DNA from 3 places in the Psychrobacillus mangrovi genome. Region 2 is predicted to be linked to each of the others. Evidence: riboswitches for the same ligand, from Rfam matches in the RefSeq annotation. Region 2 holds a riboswitch; each other region holds the start of a gene.
What was found. A riboswitch is a leader RNA that binds a small molecule or an ion and turns the genes downstream of it on or off. The one in region 2 is predicted to bind lysine.
Positions count from the first base shown of each region.

Region 1 (7,410 bases), on a different contig from region 2:
AGAAGCCGCTCGACTCCTGCGGGAAAAGCGATACAGACAAGACCTCCACACGAAGCGAAGGCACTGAAAAACTCTTCATGGTATAGCTTAGCGAGTATATGAACGACATTTCGTTCACATACTCACTTTTTGCCTGGAAACCGTTGATTTCCGTTCTAGGCGGACGCTTTCCGCCAGCATGGCTTCAGCCGCTTCCTTCGCTACGCTCAGTCCAGGGTCTTCAGCTCATGCAATTCCGGCTGAAGTCGCCGACTTCCGCTACAATCAACTATTGTATACTTACAATTAAACTTTTCTTCTATCTAAAAAAACATCGTTTTCCTGTATAATAAATTTAAGTAAATGCATGTAGGCGCTCCCTATAATTTTAACCCAAGATACCATCAATTAAAGTCCATACATAGAGATTTAGAAATAGACAAAGAAATAAGGCACATTCTGTTAAAATTGAACAGAATGTGCCTTATTATTGCCCTTCAGAAAATAATTACGTCATTTATAACGTAAGTTTTTCAGTGCACTCAAGCGAGATCTGTGAAGGAGGATCGTTGCTCGCTCACGGAAAGCGAGTGGTAGCAAGTGGTAAGCTTCGGGAAACAATTGCTTCAACATGTGTGAAGCTAATATGTAGATGTAGCAATATGAGTCTGCTATAATCTATTTATAGTTAACCAAAGGAGGAATTTTTTAATGGCAATAGTTCACGGAACAGATCAAACCTTCTCTACAGAAGTGGAAAAAGGATTAGTATTAGTAGATTTTTGGGCAACATGGTGTGGGCCTTGTAAAATGATTGCTCCTGTTTTAGAAGAAATGGATGCTGAAATGAGCGATAAAGTAAAAATCGTAAAAGTAGATGTAGATGAAAACCAAGCAACTGCAAGTCAATTTGGTATTATGTCTATCCCAACTTTAGTATTATTTAAAGATGGTCAACCAGTAGACAAAGCAGTTGGCTTCCAACCAAAAGAAGCATTGGTTCAATTTGTAGAGAAAAACGCATAATATTAAGCCGGGTGTCCTGAATGGTGCCCGGTTTTTTTAAACAGGTGATAATATGAATGATTTAATTCAACAGAAGTGTGCAATTTTACCAGATCAACCAGGTTGTTATTTAATGAAGGATCGACAAGGTACGATTATCTATGTCGGTAAAGCAAAGATACTAAAAAATCGTGTTCGTTCCTATTTTACGGGATCTCACGACGGAAAAACTCAAAGACTTGTTCAAGAAATAGTTGACTTCGAATATATCGTTACATCGTCTGAATTAGAAGCATTAATACTTGAGCTTCATCTTATTAAAAAACATGACCCCAAGTACAATGTCATGTTAAAGGACGATAAGACGTATCCATACATTAAAATTACAGCTGAAAAGAACCCTAAACTTATTATTACGAGACAAGTAAAAAAAGATAAAGGGAAATATTTTGGCCCCTACCCTAATTCTCACGCCGCTCATGAAACAAAAAAGCTACTGGACAGATTATATCCTTTACGTAAATGTCAGAAAATGCCTAACCGAGTCTGTCTCTATTATCACATGGGACAATGCTTAGCTCCCTGTGTGAAAAAAATTGAGGAATCCACTTATAATGAAATAATTCAAGAAATAGTTAGTTTCTTGAATGGTGGACATACGACTGTGAAGAAGGACCTGACAGAAAAAATGCATACTGCTGCCGAGAACTTAGAATTTGAGCGTGCTAAGGAATATAGAGATCAAATATCTCACATTGAACAAGTGATGGAAAAACAAAAAATGACGATGAACGACTTTACAAGTAGAGATGTATTTGGATATTCTGTGGACAAAGGGTGGATGTGTGTCCAAGTGTTCTTTGTTCGACAAGGGAAGTTAATCGAAAGGGATGTCTCTTTATTTCCTATTTATCGTGATCCCGAAGAAGAATTCCTCACTTTTTTAGGTCAGTTTTATGCAAAACCCGAACACATCAAACCAAAAGAAATTTTTGTTCCAAATAGTACAGATTTGCATTTGGCAACTGAATTATTAGAAATGAAAGTCATCATTCCGCAAAAAGGAACCAAAAAGAATTTAGTAGATCTTGCAGAAAAAAATGCAGTGTTGGCTTTAAGTGAGAAATTTCATCTTATTGAAAGACAAGAAGAACGTACTATTGGTGCTGTAGAAGAATTAGGCGACTTAATGGGAATTGCAATTCCAAGTAGAATAGAAGCGTTTGACAATTCGCATATACATGGTACAGATGCAGTATCAGCTATGGTTGTGTTTGTAGATGGTAGAGCTTATAAAAAAGATTATCGGAAATATAAAACAAAAACAGCTGCCAAACATGATGATTATGGAGCGATGCGTGAGGTTGTTAGAAGAAGATACACAAGAGTTTTGAAAGAGAACTTGCCTTTGCCAGATTTAATCATTATTGATGGTGGAAAAGGACAAATAGAAGCTGCTAGAGAGATTTTGGAAGATGAGTTAGGATTAGATATCCCTATTGCTGGTCTTGCAAAAGACGGAAAACATCAAACCTCCCAGTTACTATTTGGAGATCCAATGGAAATTATTCCGATGAAACGTACAAGTGAAGCATTTTACCTTTTACAACGTATACAAGATGAAGTACACCGATTTGCGATTACTTTTCATCGTCAGCAACGAGGGAAACATACGATTGCTTCTTCATTAGATGGTATAGAAGGAATTGGACCTAAGAGAAAGACTTTATTATTAAAGCATTTTGGTTCCATCAAGAAAATGCAAGCTGCTACTAAAGAAGAATTCATAAAGGCAGGACTTCCTGAAAAGTTAGCAGATATATTGATAGAGCATTTTCAGAAAAAATCATTGTCTTCTGAATAATCTTATGTTATGGTTGAAACAATTTAATATTCACTTTAAGTGAAGATAGAGGTGCGAATTGGCAAGAGTACTCAGCAGGAGGATGAAAAGATCCTATAATAGTTGAGGAAAGGGTCGTTCGCCGAAACATAGAAAAGCTTTTCCTTTTCTTATGTTGGTTCTGCATTTAATAAATGTAGAATTGTCAGAATGCAATATTCTGGAGGGCTATCTCACATGGACAATTCTTTTGACCGTGTATGGGACAAAGCTTTTCACAATATGTGAGAAGCTTTTTTTATTTAATTATCGTCCCAACTCCAGCGCCTTTTTATTATGATGCAAACTTAGGCGGTTGCATGGAAAGATAATGAAATAAGGGAGAAGATGTTCATGAGTAAAATTGTAATGAAATTTGGTGGTACTTCCGTTGCCACTACAGAAAAAATTGCTAATGTTGCAAGAAGAATTAAAATGGAGAAAGAAAAAGGTAATGAAATTGTAGTAGTTGTTTCCGCGATGGGAAAATCTACAGATGAACTAGTTGATTTGGCAAACGAGCTATCGGATGCACCATCAAAACGTGAAATGGATATGCTTCTATCTACAGGAGAACAGGTCACAATGGCTTTACTGGCCATCAAATTAAGTTCATTAGGAATTGAGGCCATTTCCTTAACTGGATGGCAAGCAGGATTACAGACAGATGACGTACATAGAAATGCAAAGATCCTTACGTTCGATTCTTCCAAAATCTTGGACAAACTTGCGGAAGATAAAGTAGTAATTGTTGCTGGCTTTCAGGGAATATCCACGCAGGAAGAGATTACAACTCTTGGTAGAGGCGGCTCAGATACTTCAGCCGTTGCAATTGCAGCTTCCATCGAGGCAGAAGTCTGCGATATTTACACAGATGTAGATGGAATATATACTTCTGATCCACGTTATATTAAAAATGCTCGAAAACTAGAGCAACTTGAATATGATGAGATGTTAGAGCTTGCTAATTTAGGAGCCGGCGTATTACATCCAAGAGCTGTAGAATTTGCGAAAAATTACAAGATTCCATTACGTGTGCGCCCTAGTTTTAGTGATGAAGAGGGAACTATTTTAAAGGAGGAAGTGGATGTGGAAAATAATTTAGTTGTTCGAGGAGTAGCTTTTGAATCCGATATTGTCCGTTTAACGATTGAATACGAAGTGCCATTTAATGGATCATTAGCTTCTATATTTACGACACTTGCAGCGAATCATATTGATGTTGATATTATCGTGCAGTCGATCGTGGATGGTGTAAAACCTGCAGTTTCATTTTCTATCAAAAAAGATTCCTTAGCGGAGGCAATTACAGTATTGGAAACCAATAAAAAAAATCTTGGTTTTACATTCGCAGACTTTGAAGTAGGACTTGCGAAAGTTTCGATTGTGGGCTCGGGAATGGTCTCTAATCCAGGTGTTGCAGCTCAAATGTTCGATCGTCTTCGGAAGGAAAATATTCCTGTGAAGATGGTAAGCACATCAGAAATAAAAGTATCAGTAGTCGTTCCACAGAGTGATATGATTTCAGCTGCTACTGCCTTACACAGTGAATTTGGTTTAGAAATTGCTTAATAATCAATAAAAAGCAATGTACAGTTTCGTACATTGCTTTATTTGCATTATGAAATGGTAGTTTTTAGGTCCCATTTAACATGAAAAGTGACAACTCCATTTTTCTTTTGCTGTTCGTCATAGCATTCTGTTAAAAAACCACCAATTTTCTGCTGTTGTTCAGCTAAAAACCCTGCTTCTAATCGATGACTTCTACTTTTCCCGCTTTGCGGTAAATTAAAAGTTTGCAAGGTATAAAAAGCGGAATCTTTTGTCGTTTTATCTAACTTTAAAATTCCCCATCCTGCTTCGTTAAAGAAAGAGGATGCCTCTTCCATCGAATAAAGGGGGAATTTGCGGGCAAGGTCTTTTCCTGCCCAATATAAAATATCTTTTTCATGTTTTCCGAGAATAGAAGCAAGAACGTGATCGCGTAATAATTCATATCCAAAGGAAGTTACATGTGAATGTTCCTTTTCATCCAAGTAGCAACCCTTCTTTCTAATCTATATTCTAATATTCTAGTTTATTTTATCATAAAAAAATTTCCCTTGGTAAGGGTATATAGTATGTGAAAAATTAAACGAATCATTATACAAAAATGAAACATTAAACATTTTGAAAAAACGGAAAGATACCTTGACGCTCTAAATTGTTGAGAGTACAATGGATATGTCATAAATTCGTAACATGATGATGTGTGCACGGAATGAAACCTATTGTTCTATTACAATAGTAATCATTGCGTCAATGTAAATCTGAGGGGGGTAACTGTTTTGTCGAAAGATCGCGAATTTTACTGGCGCCGACTACATTCACTATTAGGAATTATTCCTGTTGGATTGTTTTTGACGCAACATTTGATCATTAACCATTTTGCTACTAAAGGACCAGAAGCATTTAATGGGGCAACACACTTTATGGAGAGTCTTCCATTCTTATTATTCTTGGAAGTCTTTGTAATTTACTTACCGTTGATGTTCCATGCATTTTACGGAATTTATATTGCATTTACTGCAAAAAATAATCCGAAAAACTTTGGTACACTTCGTAACTATTTGTTCATTTTACAACGTTTCACTGGAATTTTCCTTGTTGTATTCATCGCTTGGCATGTATTTGAAACAAGATTCCAAGCAGCTATTGGAGCGAAAGAAGTTAATTTTAACATGATGGTTGAAATTTTATCTAATCCATGGATGTTAGGCTTCTATATAGTAGGGGTAATTTCTGCTACTTTCCACTTAGCAAATGGTATTTGGTCATTCCTAGTAAGCTGGGGAATTACTCAATCTGCTAAATCACAACAAGTTGTTACATATGTAACATTAATAATCTTCCTAGCGTTATCTGTAGTTGGTGTACAAGCTCTTCTTGCGTTCGTATAAGATCCTTCTACACGTTCAACTACTATTAAAATGAGGAGTGAGATTGACATGGCAAAAAGTAAACTTATTGTTGTCGGTGGTGGATTAGCCGGGTTAATGGCAACAATGAAAGCGGCCGAAGATGGTACGCATGTAGATCTATTTTCATTAGTTCCTGTAAAACGCTCACACTCTGTTTGTGCACAAGGCGGTATTAACGGGGCTGTAAATACAAAAGGTGAAGGAGATTCACCAGCAGTACATTTAGATGACACTGTTTATGGTGGAGACTTCTTAGCAAACCAAGGGCCAGTAAAAGCGATGACTGATGCTGCACCTGGTATTATAAATTTATTTGATCGTATGGGTGTTATGTTTAACCGTACGCCTGAAGGATTATTAGACTTCCGTCGTTTCGGTGGAACATTAATGCACCGTACAGCGTTTGCTGGGGCAACGACTGGTCAACAACTTCTATATGCTTTGGACGAGCAAGTTCGTCGTTTCGAGGTAGATGGTCTTGTAACGAAATTCGAAGGATGGGAATTCCTTGGAATAGTTAAAGATAGCGAAGGCGTTTGTCGCGGTATTAAAGCACAAAACCTTAAAACAATGGAAATTCGTGCTTTCCGTGGAGATGCTGTTATCATGGCTACTGGTGGCCCTGGTATTATCTTTGGTAAAACGACTAACTCTATTATTAACACTGGTTCTGCTGCTTCTATCGTTTATCAACAAGGAGCACATTATTCAAACGGGGAATTCATTCAAATTCACCCAACTGCAATACCTGGTGATGACAAACTACGATTAATGTCAGAATCTGCACGTGGTGAAGGTGGACGTATTTGGACTTATAAAGACGGTAAGCCTTGGTATTTCCTTGAAGAGAAATATCCTGCGTACGGAAATCTAGTTCCACGTGATATTGCAACACGTGAAATTTTCGACGTATGTGTTAACCAAAAACTTGGTATTAACGGTGAAAACATGGTTTACCTAGATCTTTCACACAAAGATCCACATGAACTAGATGTTAAACTTGGTGGTATCATTGAAATTTACGAAAAATTCACTGGCGATGACCCTCGTAAAGTACCAATGAAAATCTTCCCAGCTGTTCATTATTCTATGGGTGGACTATGGGTTGATGAGGATCAAATGACGAATATTCCTGGTTTATTTGCTGCAGGTGAGTGTGATTATTCACAACATGGTGCAAACCGTTTAGGAGCTAACTCATTACTTTCTGCTGTATTTGGTGGAAGCGTAGCTGGTCCTAATGCAGTTAAATATATGAGAAACCTTGATACTCATGCTGAAGATATGGACGCTACTATTTTCGACGCAGAAATTCAACTTGAGCAAGAGAAATGGGATAAAACGTTAGCGATGAAAGGTACTGAAAATGCTTACTTACTTCATAAAGAATTAGGTGAGTGGATGACTGACAATGTAACGGTTGTACGTTACAATGACAAACTGGAAGCTACCGATAAAAAAATCCAAGAGTTACTAGAGCGCTACGAGAATATTAATATGGACGATACACAAAAATGGTCTAACCAAGGCGCATCATTTACTCGACAATTAAAAAATATGCTATACTTAGCACGCGTTATTACG
Region 1 is NZ_JBAWSY010000003.1:195,967-203,376, forward strand. It holds gene trxA (thioredoxin) at 691-1,005, shown strand; gene uvrC (excinuclease ABC subunit UvrC) at 1,058-2,848, shown strand; lysine riboswitch at 2,887-3,066, shown strand; gene WAX74_RS06860 (aspartate kinase) at 3,221-4,438, shown strand; gene WAX74_RS06865 (YslB family protein) at 4,486-4,902, opposite strand; gene WAX74_RS06870 (succinate dehydrogenase cytochrome b558 subunit) at 5,194-5,805, shown strand; gene sdhA (succinate dehydrogenase flavoprotein subunit) at 5,854-7,410, shown strand, end outside.
Region 1: it holds a riboswitch for lysine, as region 2 does, so the genes downstream of both, WAX74_RS06860 (aspartate kinase) here and WAX74_RS16570 (transporter substrate-binding domain-containing protein) in region 2, are expected to answer to the same signal.

Region 2 (7,410 bases):
TGCAACAAATTACGCTTGTTTTAGTGTTGATGGTGACTTCTAAAGGGATTGCTGGAGTACCAGGGGTTTCCTTCGTCGTACTTTTAGCTACTTTAGGAACTGTTGGAATCCCATTAGAAGGACTTGCATTCATCGCTGGTATTGACCGACTTCTAGATATGGCTCGCACAGTAGTAAATGTAGTAGGTAATGCATTGGCTACAGTAGTTATGGCTAAATGGGAAGGTCGATTTGATAAAGAAAAAGAAGAGAAATACTATGCTTCCATTGAAGAAACAGCATAATAAAAATGAGACCTCGCTTCCAAACGAAGCGAGGTCTTTTTATGCATTGCCTTCTATTAAGTCTCTGTTTTTAGGGGTTTTAACCTTCCACATACAAGCTAATGCAAAAAGCATACTAACAGCTGTAGCATTGAAAAGCACTCCGTACCCAAATAAATCAATTAAAAATCCTAAAGACGGTGGTGAAATAATGGCAGCTAAAGAAGAAACTAAATAATATAATCCAGTTCTAGTACCAAAGCTATGTTCACTTCCAAGAGAAACAATGAAAGGGTATGAATTTATATTTATACATGCCCAGAACGCCCCTCCGATTAATAAAAGAGTGCGTAATGTTAAGAGGGAATCTACCCAATTTAATAGGAAAAAAACAAAAAATAAACCAATTACACCAATTAATATCATTTTTTTCTTTCCAAACTTTGCACCTAATATACCACTTGGAATAGCAGTCAGTACAAAACTTAATGAAAAGAATGCCAATGAAAAGGCAGACGAACTTTTGGATAAACTAAGCTCATTTACCCCATATAAAGTAAATAATGCTTCCATTCCTTGAATTGCTACAAACCAAAAGAATATCGCGGTTAAAAGAAAAATCGTAGGTTTATTTAACTCTGCTTTGTAATTTATTTTTGGGCTAGTTGAAATAGTTATAGGTATGGCATCTCGATTTTCTTTAATATTTTTAAAGAGAACAAGTAGCGCTAAGACGAAGATGGCTGAGACTGCTAAAAACGGGATGGATTCTTCTATTCCAAATAACATAGAACCTATACTAAAAGCTAAAATGCCACCAAGGCCTCCCATAAAATTGATAACGCCATTTGCTTTCGTACGATTATGTTCGGGAGTTATATCTGGCATTAAAGCAATGGTTGGTGAACGGAAAATAGCCATGGATATATTCATACATATCATAAAGATTACTAATGTGGTTAAACTTGTGTGAAACGGAATAAGCGCATAAAACAGAGCAGCAAATGGTATACCAATCAATAAATAAGGCATTCTGCGACCAAAACGAGTATTCGTTTGATCACTTCGGTTTCCTATATATGGCTGTAAGAAAAGAGCAAAATAATTATCAATCGTCATAAGAAAACCAATTAATGCAGTGCTTGTAAGAAAATCGTTTAGGAAAAAAGGAACAAATGCGTTATATAGAGACCACCCTAAACTAATGCTAAAAAAGCCAAATCCCAAAAACCACATCTTTTTCATCGCATTCCCCCTCTAGAAAAGGTATTCATTTTTTTATAAAATATTGTACTTTTATGTATATGGTTTTGTGGAAGTAAAGAGTCCATATCGTTTGGTTTATAATTCTAATTAATTATGCATTAGAGCTGACAGCAAGAATCTACTAGTAAAAAGTACAAAGTTTCAAAATAATAATTCTATATTCAATATTGTGATGAAATGAATAGAAAACTATATCAGTAGGTGTTATCTGGATGTACGCCTTACACGCCGCATGCGCGCGTACGTACGGTTGGCATTGTACTAGATGAACAGATTATTTCTTTGAAAAACAACGACGAAGGTTAACAAAGACAATTAATAAAAAATGCACCCTGTAGAGATACAAGGTGCATTAGTTAGTTGTATTATACCGATCAGGCAGTGTCTGTTTTATTATTAGATGATATATTAAATGATAAAATTCGAAGCATAAATCTGTTGAGGGAATAAGTAGAGCAACCAATAGGCAACCAGCCTACTATAAACTCTTCCTTCTAAAAGAGTGAGAATATAGTATAAAACGAATTGTATGCCTATAAGAAGGCTATCTGGAAGTTAAAAAATGAAGGGTAAGCTGATTGAATGGTTAATAGTTGCGGATAGAAAATATCTTTTTAACTATTATGCAATATAATCTTCCTTAGGAATGTCATTTGGAAGCTCTTTGCTATAATATTTACCTTTTGTAAAAACGGCTAAAATCACGGTGATTATAGCTGCTAAAATTGCTGCAAAGAATGCTGCAGTACTTTCCAAAAATGATCCCATATATCCTAGTGCGGCTATTGTACCCAAACCACTTGAGATAAGTAAAGATACTACACCAACAGGATTCCATTTATATAAATATTTGTGTCGAGCCTCGTAATAACCAGGACCAATTTTTAATAGTTTTTTCACGATCATGGCATCCGTAACTAGTATCGATGCCCAAGCAAGTAAAAAGACTCCTTGGAATGTCATTGCTGTATCTAAATGATCCACAATACCACCTAGCATTAATCCTATTGCACATAATCCTGAGACAACAACCCAAAATCGTCTGCCTGGCGTAAATCTAAATACGTTCTCAAAGAAGCTAGCAAGTGATAGGGAACTACTGTAGATATTGGTAACGTTAATTCTAAGTTGAGTTAACATGGTGAATAATACGCCACCGAGCCCTAAGAGTAGAACGATATAAACACCTGGATTTGGTTCACCTAAACGAACACCGAACCATATACCAAGACCACCCATAACTCCAAAACAGAAGATTTGTGGAATAAAGCCTATTGCTAGAGAGCCTATTTTAAGATCCTTTGGTTTAAGAAAACGCGCGTAGTCTGAAGAAAGTAAAGCTGTCAGACCCATTATTCCATGCTGCATTCCTATACAAAGTAGTAAAGCTTGGCCACCCACCTGCACGCCTTCTGGCATATACGTCCAAAATGCTCCTTCATAAACGGATGGAGTGAAGAATGACATTATAATGGCACATAATAAAAAAATACCGAAAATCGGTAAAGACCATTTTTGTAATTTATCTAGTTGTTTAATACCAAACCAATTTAATGGAATAACAATAGATCCGAAGAAAATAATTAGTGCCCATTCAGGTAGGGCGGGGAAGAAGGTGTGAACTGCGGAAACTAAAATCAGGCCTTCAAATGCACAGTACATGATAAAGTTTGTTGCATAAATGAATGAGGTTAACGATGCACCTATGTAACCAAAACCTCCGCCTCTTGATAATAAGTTAACGTTCATCCCGGATTTGGCTGATAGATAAGCTATGAACGTTCCGAGTATACCGGCAACGATTATCGCGTATATGGAGGATATGATAGCATTTATGGCTCCGAATTGAAGTGCCATAACGCTTCCCATTTGAAAATAAAAAATTGCCGTTGCGATACCAAATGTGATATTGGTAACACTAAACCAACCCATCTTCCTTTGATCTCGAGGCACTCTATCTAATGAATAATCATCTTTCATCTCATCTGACACTTTGTGATCTGCTACTTTGACAGATCCCATAATATCATCTCCTTTTTTGTATTAGTTCATAAAAAAACTCACTTCCATTTTTTTAATAAATTCGTCTACCACTTCATCCGTATCCTATTATACCACTAATATCAAGGTTTTTAAACGATTAGTCGGATAGAGTTTATTATTTGCTACTGCATTTGAAAAAATGCATTTACTTTTAAAAGATTATTTTTAATTCAGAAACTTGTTATTACTTCTAGAGTGATTGACAGATATTCATTCGTGTTGTAGACTATGGACAATAATTGAATACGACCTCACTTATACAGTGGGGTAGAGGCGCGATGTTTAACAGTCCTTAGTGGAGTTTGAGAAGCCATGATTCTAGGGAGAAGGAAATGTCGCCGAAGTTTGTAATAATTCTCGGTATTACTTGCTGGGTCTGTAGTGAATAACTACAGGACTGTCCACTATAAACATCCCGGTTTGTAGTGGTGTGCTATCTCATTTGGGAAAAGTAGAGGATTTAGGGCAACTATACATATTGCGACCTGAGTTCATCTCAGGTCTTTTTTTGTGTAAGTTGTCCTTTTTTAGTAGTCAAAAACATAATCTTATATAAAAGGAGAGTAATAGAATGAAAAACAAATTAATAGTTCTAGCAATGTTCGTGTCAATCATCATGCTTCTAGCAGCATGTGGAACGGATGCAACAGAAACTTCAGGATCTTCAACTGATAATACTAAAGAAGCAATAGCAGATACGTTTACAGTAGGTTTAGAAGCTGGTTATGCACCTTTTAACTGGACACAACTAGATGATTCCAATGGTGGAGTGAAGATTGATGGAAACGCAGAATATGCTGGTGGATATGATGTAGAAATTGCAAAACGAATTGCAGACGGATTAGGTAAAGAACTAGTTATCGTTAAAACAGAATGGGATGGACTTGTTCCATCGTTACAATCAGATAAAATTGATGCAATCATAGCGGGAATGTCCCCTACAAAAGAGCGTAAACAAACAATCGACTTCTCTGAAAACTATTACACTTCTAATTTTGTAATGGTAGTTAAAAAAGGTGGACCTTATGAAGGAGCTACTTCTATCCAAGATTTCAGTGGAGCAAAAGTGTCAGGACAATTAAATACTTCACATTACGGTGTAATTGACCAAATTAAAGGTGTAAAAAAACAACCAGCGATGGATAATTTCCCAGCAATGCGTGTTGCATTAGAGTCTGGAATGCTAGATGGTTATGTTTCCGAGCGTCCGGAAGGAATTAGTGCTTCATCAGCGAACGAAAATTTTGCGATGGTTGAATTTACCGATGGATTTGTTGCGGATGAAGAAGAAACAGCAGTTGCAGTTGGACTCAAAAAGGGCAGTGACTTAACAAAACAAATTAATGATATATTGGCGGGAATATCAGAAGAAGATCGTCAAAACATTATGGATACTGCCATTAAAAATCAACCAGCTTCTGAATAAAGATGAAGTGATACCGGCTGCATCTCTTTGCAGTCGGTTTAATTTATGAGGAGGATAAGTATGAGCATTGAGTATATAATATCAATGGTTACCAATAACTGGCCGATGTTCCTACGTGGAGCAGGTATGACGCTCTTAATCTCTATCATTGGTACAATCTTTGGAGCCATTATTGGTTTGCTGGCGGGAGTTATTCGAACAATCCCTATGCCAGAACGAAAAGCAAAACGAATTTTCTTGAAAATAGTAAATGCCATTCTAACAATGTATATTGAATTTTTCCGTGGAACACCGATGATCGTACAAGCGATGGTTATCTATTATGGGTCTGCTTTAGCTTTTGGTGTTGATATGGACAGAACTGCTGCAGCTATTTTTATTGTATCTATTAATACAGGGGCTTACATGGCCGAGATTGTTCGTGGTGGTGTCATTTCCATTGATAAAGGACAATTTGAATCAGCACAAGCAATTGGTATGAATCATATCCAAACGATGCTTCATGTAGTATTGCCGCAGGTGGTACGAAATATTTTACCAGCTACTGGAAACCAATTTATTATAAATATTAAAGATACGTCAGTACTGAATGTAATAGGTGTAACAGAACTATACTTCCAAACAAAAACCGTCGCAGGAATCAGCTTCAAATATTTTGAGCCGTTTTTTGTTGCGTGTATTTTGTACTTCGTCATGACGTTTACGGTAACAATCATTTTACGTTATGTTGAAAGAAGATTAGATGGACCTGAAAACTACAGTATGATCGGTCAACCAACACAAGTCACACTACCAAAAAACAATGCAGGATTATAAGAAGGAAGGAGTGGATCATATGGAAAAAGTAATCGAAATACAACATTTAAACAAATCCTTTGGTAACCATGAAGTATTAAGAGATATTGACTTTTCCGTGAGTAAGGGAGAAGTTGTATGCATCATTGGTTCTTCTGGATCCGGTAAATCCACACTTCTTCGTTGTGTTAATCTTTTAGAAAAACCAAGTGGTGGACAAATTATTTATCATGGTGAAAATATATTGGATGATAAACATGATATCCATGCTTACCGAACAAAGCTAGGAATGGTTTTCCAACAATTTAATTTATTTAATAATCATAATGTGTTAAGCAACTGTGTTGTTGGTCAAGTAAAAGTATTAAAACGGTCTAAAGAAGAAGCAGAGAAAAAAGCACTCAAATATTTGAAAGTGGTTGGTATGGACCAGTATGTGAATGCAAAACCAAGCCAACTATCCGGTGGCCAAAAACAACGTGTTGCGATAGCTCGAGCTTTATCGATGGAACCAGATGTAATGCTGTTCGATGAACCAACCTCCGCTCTTGATCCAGAGATGGTGGGAGAAGTTCTGAAAGTCATGAAGGAACTTGCCGAAACCGGGCTTACCATGTTAATCGTAACGCATGAAATGGAATTTGCAAAAGAAGTTTCCGATAGAGTTGTATTCATGGATAAAGGGGTTATTGCAGAAGAAGGAAGCCCTGAACAAATCTTTAATAATCCAACACAAGAACGAACGAGAGAGTTTTTAAAGCGTACATTAAAATAAGCTTATTAGGAACAAATTTATTATTCTACTTGATTATTATTTGGTTTCCCTTCAACATGAGAAGGGAAGCCTTTTTTTATTTTCAATTATATATTAGATCACCAAAGGGGGTTTAAATATGACAAATGTTTTAGCGCGTAATAATGTAAAAGTACTGGGTGAGGGAGAAAAAACAATTATATTTGGTCATGGATTTGGCTGTAGTCAAAGTATGTGGCGTTTGATGGTACCTTTTTTTGAATCAAAATTTCGAGTTGTTTTATTCGATTATGTCGGGTCGGGTAAGTCAGATCTGACGGCATATGATCCAGAAAAATATAATTCACTATATGGTTATGCTCAAGATTTAATTGAGATTATAGAAGAGTTAGAACTTAATAATGTCATTTTTGTAGGTCATTCCGTAAGTTCGATGATAGGTATGCTAGCTTCTATAAAACATCCAGACTATTTTGAAAGTCTAATAATGATAGGCCCATCTCCTCGCTATTTAAATGACGAGGCCTATATTGGAGGCTTTGAGGTTAGTGATGTAACTGAACTTTTAGATTTGATGGAAATGAATTTTGAAGGATGGGCAAGCTTTATGTCGCTACTTGCAATGAAAAATCCAGAAAAGCCAATGCTAGCGCAAGAGTTGGAGAAAAGTTTTACTGCAGTAGATGCGGAAATCACTAGACAATTCGCTAAGGTAACCTTCTTATCTGATCATAGGGAGGATTTAGCACATTCTACTGTTCCAACACTCATTATTCAATGTTCAGATGATAGTGTCGTGCCGATTGAGGTTGGAGAGTTTTTGCATAGTCATCTGAAAAATAGTACATTTCGATTAATGGAAG
Region 2 is NZ_JBAWSY010000017.1:6,266-13,675, forward strand. It holds gene WAX74_RS16555 (cation:dicarboxylate symporter family transporter) at 1-284, shown strand, start outside; gene WAX74_RS16560 (SLC45 family MFS transporter) at 324-1,508, opposite strand; gene WAX74_RS16565 (purine-cytosine permease family protein) at 2,151-3,551, opposite strand; lysine riboswitch at 3,833-4,016, shown strand; gene WAX74_RS16570 (transporter substrate-binding domain-containing protein) at 4,144-4,998, shown strand; gene WAX74_RS16575 (amino acid ABC transporter permease) at 5,059-5,814, shown strand; gene WAX74_RS16580 (amino acid ABC transporter ATP-binding protein) at 5,834-6,568, shown strand; gene WAX74_RS16585 (alpha/beta fold hydrolase) at 6,687-7,410, shown strand, end outside.

Region 3 (7,410 bases), on a different contig from region 2:
TACTATATAAAAATAGTAGCACAAACCATGGCCTTGGTTTGTACTACTAATGTTAGTATGTTTCCGCTGGCATGGCTTCAGCCGCTTCCCTCGCTACGCTCAGTCTAGGGTCTTCAGCTCATGCAATTCCGGCTGGAGTCGCCATCTCAAACGAAAATCAACAATTGTAGGCACTCTCCTATGTAAAAAAAACATCGTTTTCCTATCTATTAAATTAAATTCAGGTAGTGCTCCCCATTATTTCAACCTAGGAAACTCTCAATTTTAATTCCATATATGGCGTAGAAATAGACAAAGAAATAAGGCACTTTTCTGTTTAATTTTGAACAGAAAGTGCCTTATTTTTCTTCAAAACCAATTACGTCATTAAAATATATGTTTTTCAGTGCCCTCATCTACATAGAGGATGGGAGGCAATCATTGTTTTGGCCCAAGCGGATCGGCGCACGACCTAGGTTAGCTTTAGTTAGCTTGCTTTAACTCTGTTTTATATCTTTTTTTGAAGAAATATTCCACACTGTAAACAAGACAATTAGAATTACTACGACTGTTACGAATCCAATAATAACAGATCCAGTTAGACCTAATACTAAGTATCCGATAGCAGCTATGACTGCACTTATAATGGCATAAGGCAACTGAGTAATTACGTGATCGATAACATTTACTCCTGCGCCAGTTGCTGACATAATCGTAGTATCTGAAATTGGAGAACAATGATCACCAAAAACAGCGCCAGCAAGTACTGCAGCTAATACAGGCAACAATAGTTCCGGCTCTATTGCCATTATAATACTTGCTCCAATAGGTAGTAGTATTCCGAAAGAGCCCCAAGATGACCCTGTTGCAAAAGCCATTAGAGCTGTTAGAACAAATAGTAAGAATGGAATTACACCCACTGGAATATTGTTTTCAGCAACTAAAGTTGCCAAATATGCTCCAGTTCCAAGAGCTTCAATTAAAAATGATAATGACCACGCAAATATTAAGATACATATTGCCGGTAACATTGAACTAATTCCAGTAATTAACGCTTTCCAAACAAGGCTTACCCTTGCCGTTGGATTGTATTTTAGCTGTCGTAAGTATAATAATACAGCTATTAAAGTAGCAGTTAGTCCTCCAACAAATAAAGAGAAAGGAACATCCGTATTTTCAAAAATTGTAAATATATCTAGCTGTTTCCCTGAATTTTGATACCCTGTCCAAAACATTGAAAATAGAGTTACCAAAACCAGTGTAACTATCGGTAAAACCAAATCAATTACTTTTCCATAATTGTTTTCTGGAAAATTTCCTTGAAGCTCTCCCGGATTTGGTTTACTCGTGTCAAATAATTTCCCGGTTTCTACAGCAATTTTTTCGTGTCTCTTCATCGGCATTATGTCAAAGTCTGTCCATGCCATAAAGAAAACGATGGCAAGAGTAGAAATAACATAGAAATTCATTGGAGCCATTAACATAAAAGCTTGAAGTGGTGTATACGTAGTAACCGCATGGGTTGTAAATATAACACCTATTTGACTTATTAAAAATGCTCCCCAACTAGAGACAGGTGCTATTACACATATAGGAGCAGACGTAGAATCGATAAAATATGCTAATTTTGCTCGCGAAACCCTATGAGAATCTGTAATAGGTCTAGCAATTTGACCAACCGCTAACGCATTAAAATAGTCATCTACAAAGATAATAATTCCTAAAAACGCTGTGAGAAGTTTAGATCCTCTGCGAGTCTTTATTCTTTGTACAGCCCAAGCAGCAAAAGCTGTGCTTCCTCCAGACAAACTTACTAAAGCAGTAATGATTCCTAAAAATAATATAAACGATAAAATGTAAATATTATATGTGTTTAAACCTTCATCCCAAAAAGATACTTTAAAAGATTCCCATAACAATAATATAGAATCCAGTGGGGCAAAGTTTTCCACTAAAAGTGAAGCGGATATAATTCCAACTCCAAGTGATAATAAAACTCTTTTCGTTACTAACACCATAATGATTGCTAATAAAGGTGGTAATAAAGAAAAAATAGTATTTTCCAAGATAATTTCCTCCTTCTTAGGTGGAGGCACAGAACAGTAAACAAAAAGACCAACCAAATGTTTTGGCTGGCCTCTACTATAGAATTCAAGAATGCACTTTAATCCTTACTCTGTAGCTCGCCATTTATATCATTCCATATAAATGACAGTGTTATTCCTCTTCAAAATAACCCCAACTTTATGTTTTATGACAAAAACATTTCGTTTCGGCAAAGCTTCCTTTCCTAAAAGATCTTCGTTGTCATCCTCACTCATAGTACTATTAAGCAATGCAGCCTCTACCTATTCATTTTTTGCATCTATTACTTTAACATCAAATGTAACCTAAAGCAATCATTCTTATTTTGGTACTGGTGTTGGATTAATTGGTACTTCTACAGAAGGTGCACTACCACCATCACCTTTTGTATAAATTTGAGGAACTTGACCTTGTATTAAACCCATTGCGACCGGAATCTTTTGCTCGACGGTACTCATTTTACTTGCAAGCGGAACAATAATTTGAACATTTACCTTCAATAAGATACTTATATCTACAAAGGCATTATTTATTCCAAACTCATCTATACTTTGTACGACGGTAGATTGAACGTTTCCAATCACATGAAATCTAATGGGAATTTTTGGCCCTAAATTTCCGATTAACGGTATATTGGCTGCCTGCCCCATCGGAACAAAAAACACGACGCCACCTTGATCTTCCATTGTTTGTTTATCGTACTCAATATCATCTAAATAAGGTAAGCTTGAAAGATTACCCTTTTCCGCTTGTTCTAAATGGGATTGTACTAAACTTTGCGTATCAGACAATACTCGGTTAATGATTTCCGTGTTAAATTTTGTAGTCACCATATTATTTGCACTTTCAGATGGAACATGCTCAATAATGTCATTTACATCTAACACATTAGCAATTCTTGTATTGATTGCTTTACTTATAACCATTGAGGCAATTTTATTCGTCTGAACCTCTGCATATTGCAGATAAGTTGGTGTCAAGCGAGCATTGATCCAATAAAACAAACCCGCTACAGAAAGGATAAAGCAAGCTAAAAAAATGGCTAATTTACGCTGCATATTTAAAAACTTGATTCTTTTCTTCTTACGATAGAACAACAAAAAAAAATCCCCCTAGTTATCTATATGTAACCGAAGGATTTTAAATGACTATTTTTCCTGTCTTTGTCCGTACCACTTTAAAACATCTCGTATAAATTCGGGCATAAAGTACTGCTTCTTCGCAAATTTAAAAGAGGGAAAGAAATAGCCAAACGTAAACATATCGAGCGTAGCAAGATGATAAATTTTTTCTAGCTGAACAAGTTCTCCTTTTACGTATACATCCCCTTCTACATCCTCGAAAAGTTGCTGAAATTGCATAGCGCCCAAATATTTCCCTCTGAATCCTAAGCCTTTTACTTCTAGAAGTGGCCATTTTTCGTTTTTAGAAAGCTCCACCGCTTCCAATAATTCTGCTCCTGTTAAGCTGATTACACACGGATTGATTGGATGAGGTAATAGTCTATGCAAATCACCTGCCGTAATGATTCCTTCTTGTAAATCAGTTAAGAAAATACCAGCTGGATACATGGCACAATCTGCTCCTGTAAAAGCAAGCAATGCCTCACCAAAGAAACCGGACATACTCGATGGTTCGAACCAATCTCTCTTCAAAAATGTTTGATTAATAAAAAGTGGGTAATCTAGCTTAGTCTTTCCGATTTGCTGCCAAAATGCTAATTGTTCTGCATTATTTTGGGGAATTTCCAGTGATTCTATTGGATAAAGAACAGCTTGTTTAGAAGTAATTTCCCTAACGCTATGGTCAAATTCTATTGTAACTTTCCCTACATAGGCTCCATATTTTCCAGCTGCGGCTTGCAACGTACCATTCAGCACTTTCCCTTCATCAAAAAAATGGTGTGTATGAGAGCCAAAAATAACATCTATTTGCGGTATTTGCTCTGTAATTATTTCGTCCTGAGATATTCCAAGGTGCGACATACAAAGAATAATATCTACTTTATCTCTTATTTCTTCACATACTTCTTTTAAGCGATTGATTGGCTGTTGAATATGCCAGCCCAATTTTTCATAATAAATTCCAAAGTCTGCGGTAGCAGCTACCAATCCAATCCGAATTCCAGAAGAAGTTTTGTGTATTTTATATGGGAGTATCCATGATGGTATGATGCCATTTTTATCTGTAAAGTTCGAGACAACTACATCAAAATTTGCATCTGTATACATTTCGTCTAGTTCCTCATGACTTAATGTGATGCCTTCATTATTTCCGATGGTGACATAATCATAACCAGCCTCATTTAATAACTCTACATTTCCTTTCCCAAGTGTACCTTCAGTAAAGATATTGGAACGATCAATATGATCACCAATATCTAAAATGAGATAAGAATCATGTCCTTCATGCATCTTTTGTCTAGCGGAGAGAAACTGATGTATAGTCGGCCAGTTTTCTAAATGACTATGCAAATCATTTGTATGATAAATATGAATTGTTTCTCTCAACATAAACCCACCTTTTTAAATTTACATAAGACCAGCTATAATGGATCGAACTCCTAATAATAACAAGATAATTCGAAGGGCGACGACAAGTGTCTCCGAATTAAGTTTTTTATTTAAGCTTGCACCTAGTTTCGCACCAATATAAGCAGCTGGAATGACCGGTATCGTATAAAGCCACGGCACATTCCCCAATGAAATATGTGTAATCGAGTTAATGATAGAAGATAAAAATACCATAAACATTGATGTACCCACAGCCACATGTGGTGGAAATAAAAACAATAGAATCATAGCAGGAACAATAATCGATCCACCACCAATTCCAAATAAACCTGAGGCGAATCCTACCCCAAATGTTAATAGTATTGCAAACCAGATTGGATATCCATAAACATATGTATTTTTATCATCTGTAAATGTTTTTTTCTGTCCATTTTCTACAAACCACTTTACTGGTTTTAAACGATCCCGTACAAGCAGAAGTGTCGATAGAATAATAAGTAATATGCCAAAATATAGATTAAAGGATGGTAAATCTAATCCCTTGTTCACCCATGCTCCAAGTATCGTTCCTGGTATACTCCCTATAAAAAATATAAACCCACTTTTAAAATCAACTGTCTTTGTTTTCATATAGGAAAGTGTGGATGAAAGACCTGTGAAAATCATCATAATTACAGATAGTCCTACCACACTTTGAGGTGTAATATTAGGTATTAGCGCAAGGGTAGTTCCAAAAAATAATACAGCTGGCACTAAAATTACTCCGCCACCTAAACCTACTAAAGCTCCAACTATACCAGAGAAAAGACCAGCTAAAACTAGTAAAATCCACTCCATTATATCCCTCCGTCAAATAAATCTAACTGTTTGGGAGCCAAACCTTCAAATTCTATTCCTAGCATCTGTTGAAAGGTTTTTGCATTTTTTGCTGCATGCCCACCAGAATTATTATTAAATAATACCACTACTTCTTTTGCGTTAGTATGTAATTCCTCGCAAATCTTTTGAATGTCAAAAAGTTCTTCGTAATTATAATCATATAAATAACGTACCTCTCGCCATTTTTCACTATCCCCTGGATTTATCCAGCCATATGTATTTCTTCCATGCAGTCTCACAAGTACTCTGTTTGAAGTGGAAACAGGGATCAAAGGGACACACCCTTCCCCCACTTGAGGCTCATCACAGACAGTATGGTGAAAATGGTTATCTTGTAGAAACTGAATAGTAGGTTCTTTAAACGTAGGTGCGTACCACGATTGGTGACGGAATTCGATTGCAACTTCAAAATCTTTTAACTCTGTTCTCACTTTATATAAATAGTCAACATTTTCTTTTTTACATTGAAACCAAGGAGGAAATTGAACTAATACCATGGATAGCTTTCCACATTCCTTAAAAGGTTGAATGGATTCTCGGTAACGGGCAAACATTTCTTCGAGTGAATCAAAAGGAGATTCCCCTCTTAGATGGCCTGTAATACCTTGATACGCCTTAACAATAAATTGAAAGTTATTAGGAGTTTCCCTTATCCACTTTTCAACATTCCTTTTGGTAGGTATTGCATAAAAAGCTGTATCAAGTTCTACTACTGGAAAATGGGCACTATAATCTTGTAATTTTTCTTTCGGAGAAGAAACATATAAATCTGTATGATCTCCCCAGCCTGTCAAACCAATTTTTATCATGTGTTCACCCCACTATTTATCATATCACTAACTACATCTTTGAGCTAAAATAAAAAAAGCAGCAGAGGTTAATTTTACTCAACCTTGCTGCTTTATAAAAATTTTGGTATTAACCGATAGAACCTTCCATTTCGAACTTAATTAAACGGTTCATCTCAACCGCGTATTCCATTGGAAGTTCTTTTGTAAATGGTTCGATGAAGCCCATTACGATCATTTCTGTTGCTTCTTCTTCACTTAGCCCACGGCTCATCAAGTAGAACAATTGCTCCTCTGAAACTTTAGAAACTTTTGCTTCATGTTCAAGAGAGATATTATCATTCAGGATTTCATTGTATGGAATTGTATCTGAAGTGGATTGATTATCCATAATCAACGTATCACATTCAATGTTAGAACGAGCACCAGTTGCTTTACGACCAAAATGAACTTGTCCGCGGTAAGTTACTTTCCCACCTTGTTTCGAAATAGATTTAGAAACAATTGTAGAAGAAGTATTCGGAGCCAAGTGTAGCATTTTAGCACCAGCGTCTTGGTGTTGACCTTTACCAGCAATTGCAATAGAAAGAGTCAAACCACGTGCGCCTTCTCCTTTTAGGATAACAGCTGGGTATTTCATTGTTAACTTAGAACCAATATTTCCATCAATCCATTCCATTGTAGCGTTAGCTTCACAAACTGCACGTTTCGTAACTAAGTTATAAACGTTGTTTGCCCAGTTTTGGATTGTTGTGTAACGGCAATAAGCATCTTTTTTGATGATGATCTCAACAACTGCACTATGAAGCGAGTTTGTTGTATATACAGGAGCTGTACATCCTTCTACATAGTGTACAGAAGCACCTTCATCTACAATGATAAGCGTACGCTCGAATTGACCCATATTCTCAGAGTTAATACGGAAGTATGCTTGAAGTGGTGTATCCACTTTTACGCCTGGTGGTACATAAATAAATGATCCACCTGACCAAACTGCAGAGTTAAGTGCAGAAAATTTGTTGTCTGTTGAAGGAATTACAGTTCCCCAATATTTTTTAAAGATGTCTTCATTTTCACGAAGAGCAGAATCAGTATCCTTAAATACGATTCCTAAGTCTTCAAGCTCTTCCTTCATGTTATGGTAAACAACTTCTGATTCATACTGT
Region 3 is NZ_JBAWSY010000009.1:122,797-130,206, reverse strand. It holds gene WAX74_RS13165 (Na+/H+ antiporter NhaC family protein) at 477-2,045, opposite strand; lysine riboswitch at 2,151-2,334, opposite strand; gene yunB (sporulation protein YunB) at 2,385-3,164, opposite strand; gene WAX74_RS13155 (bifunctional metallophosphatase/5'-nucleotidase) at 3,213-4,577, opposite strand; gene WAX74_RS13150 (sulfite exporter TauE/SafE family protein) at 4,596-5,414, opposite strand; gene WAX74_RS13145 (DUF72 domain-containing protein) at 5,414-6,265, opposite strand; gene sufB (Fe-S cluster assembly protein SufB) at 6,375-7,410, opposite strand, start outside.
Region 3: it holds a riboswitch for lysine, as region 2 does, so the genes downstream of both, WAX74_RS13165 (Na+/H+ antiporter NhaC family protein) here and WAX74_RS16570 (transporter substrate-binding domain-containing protein) in region 2, are expected to answer to the same signal.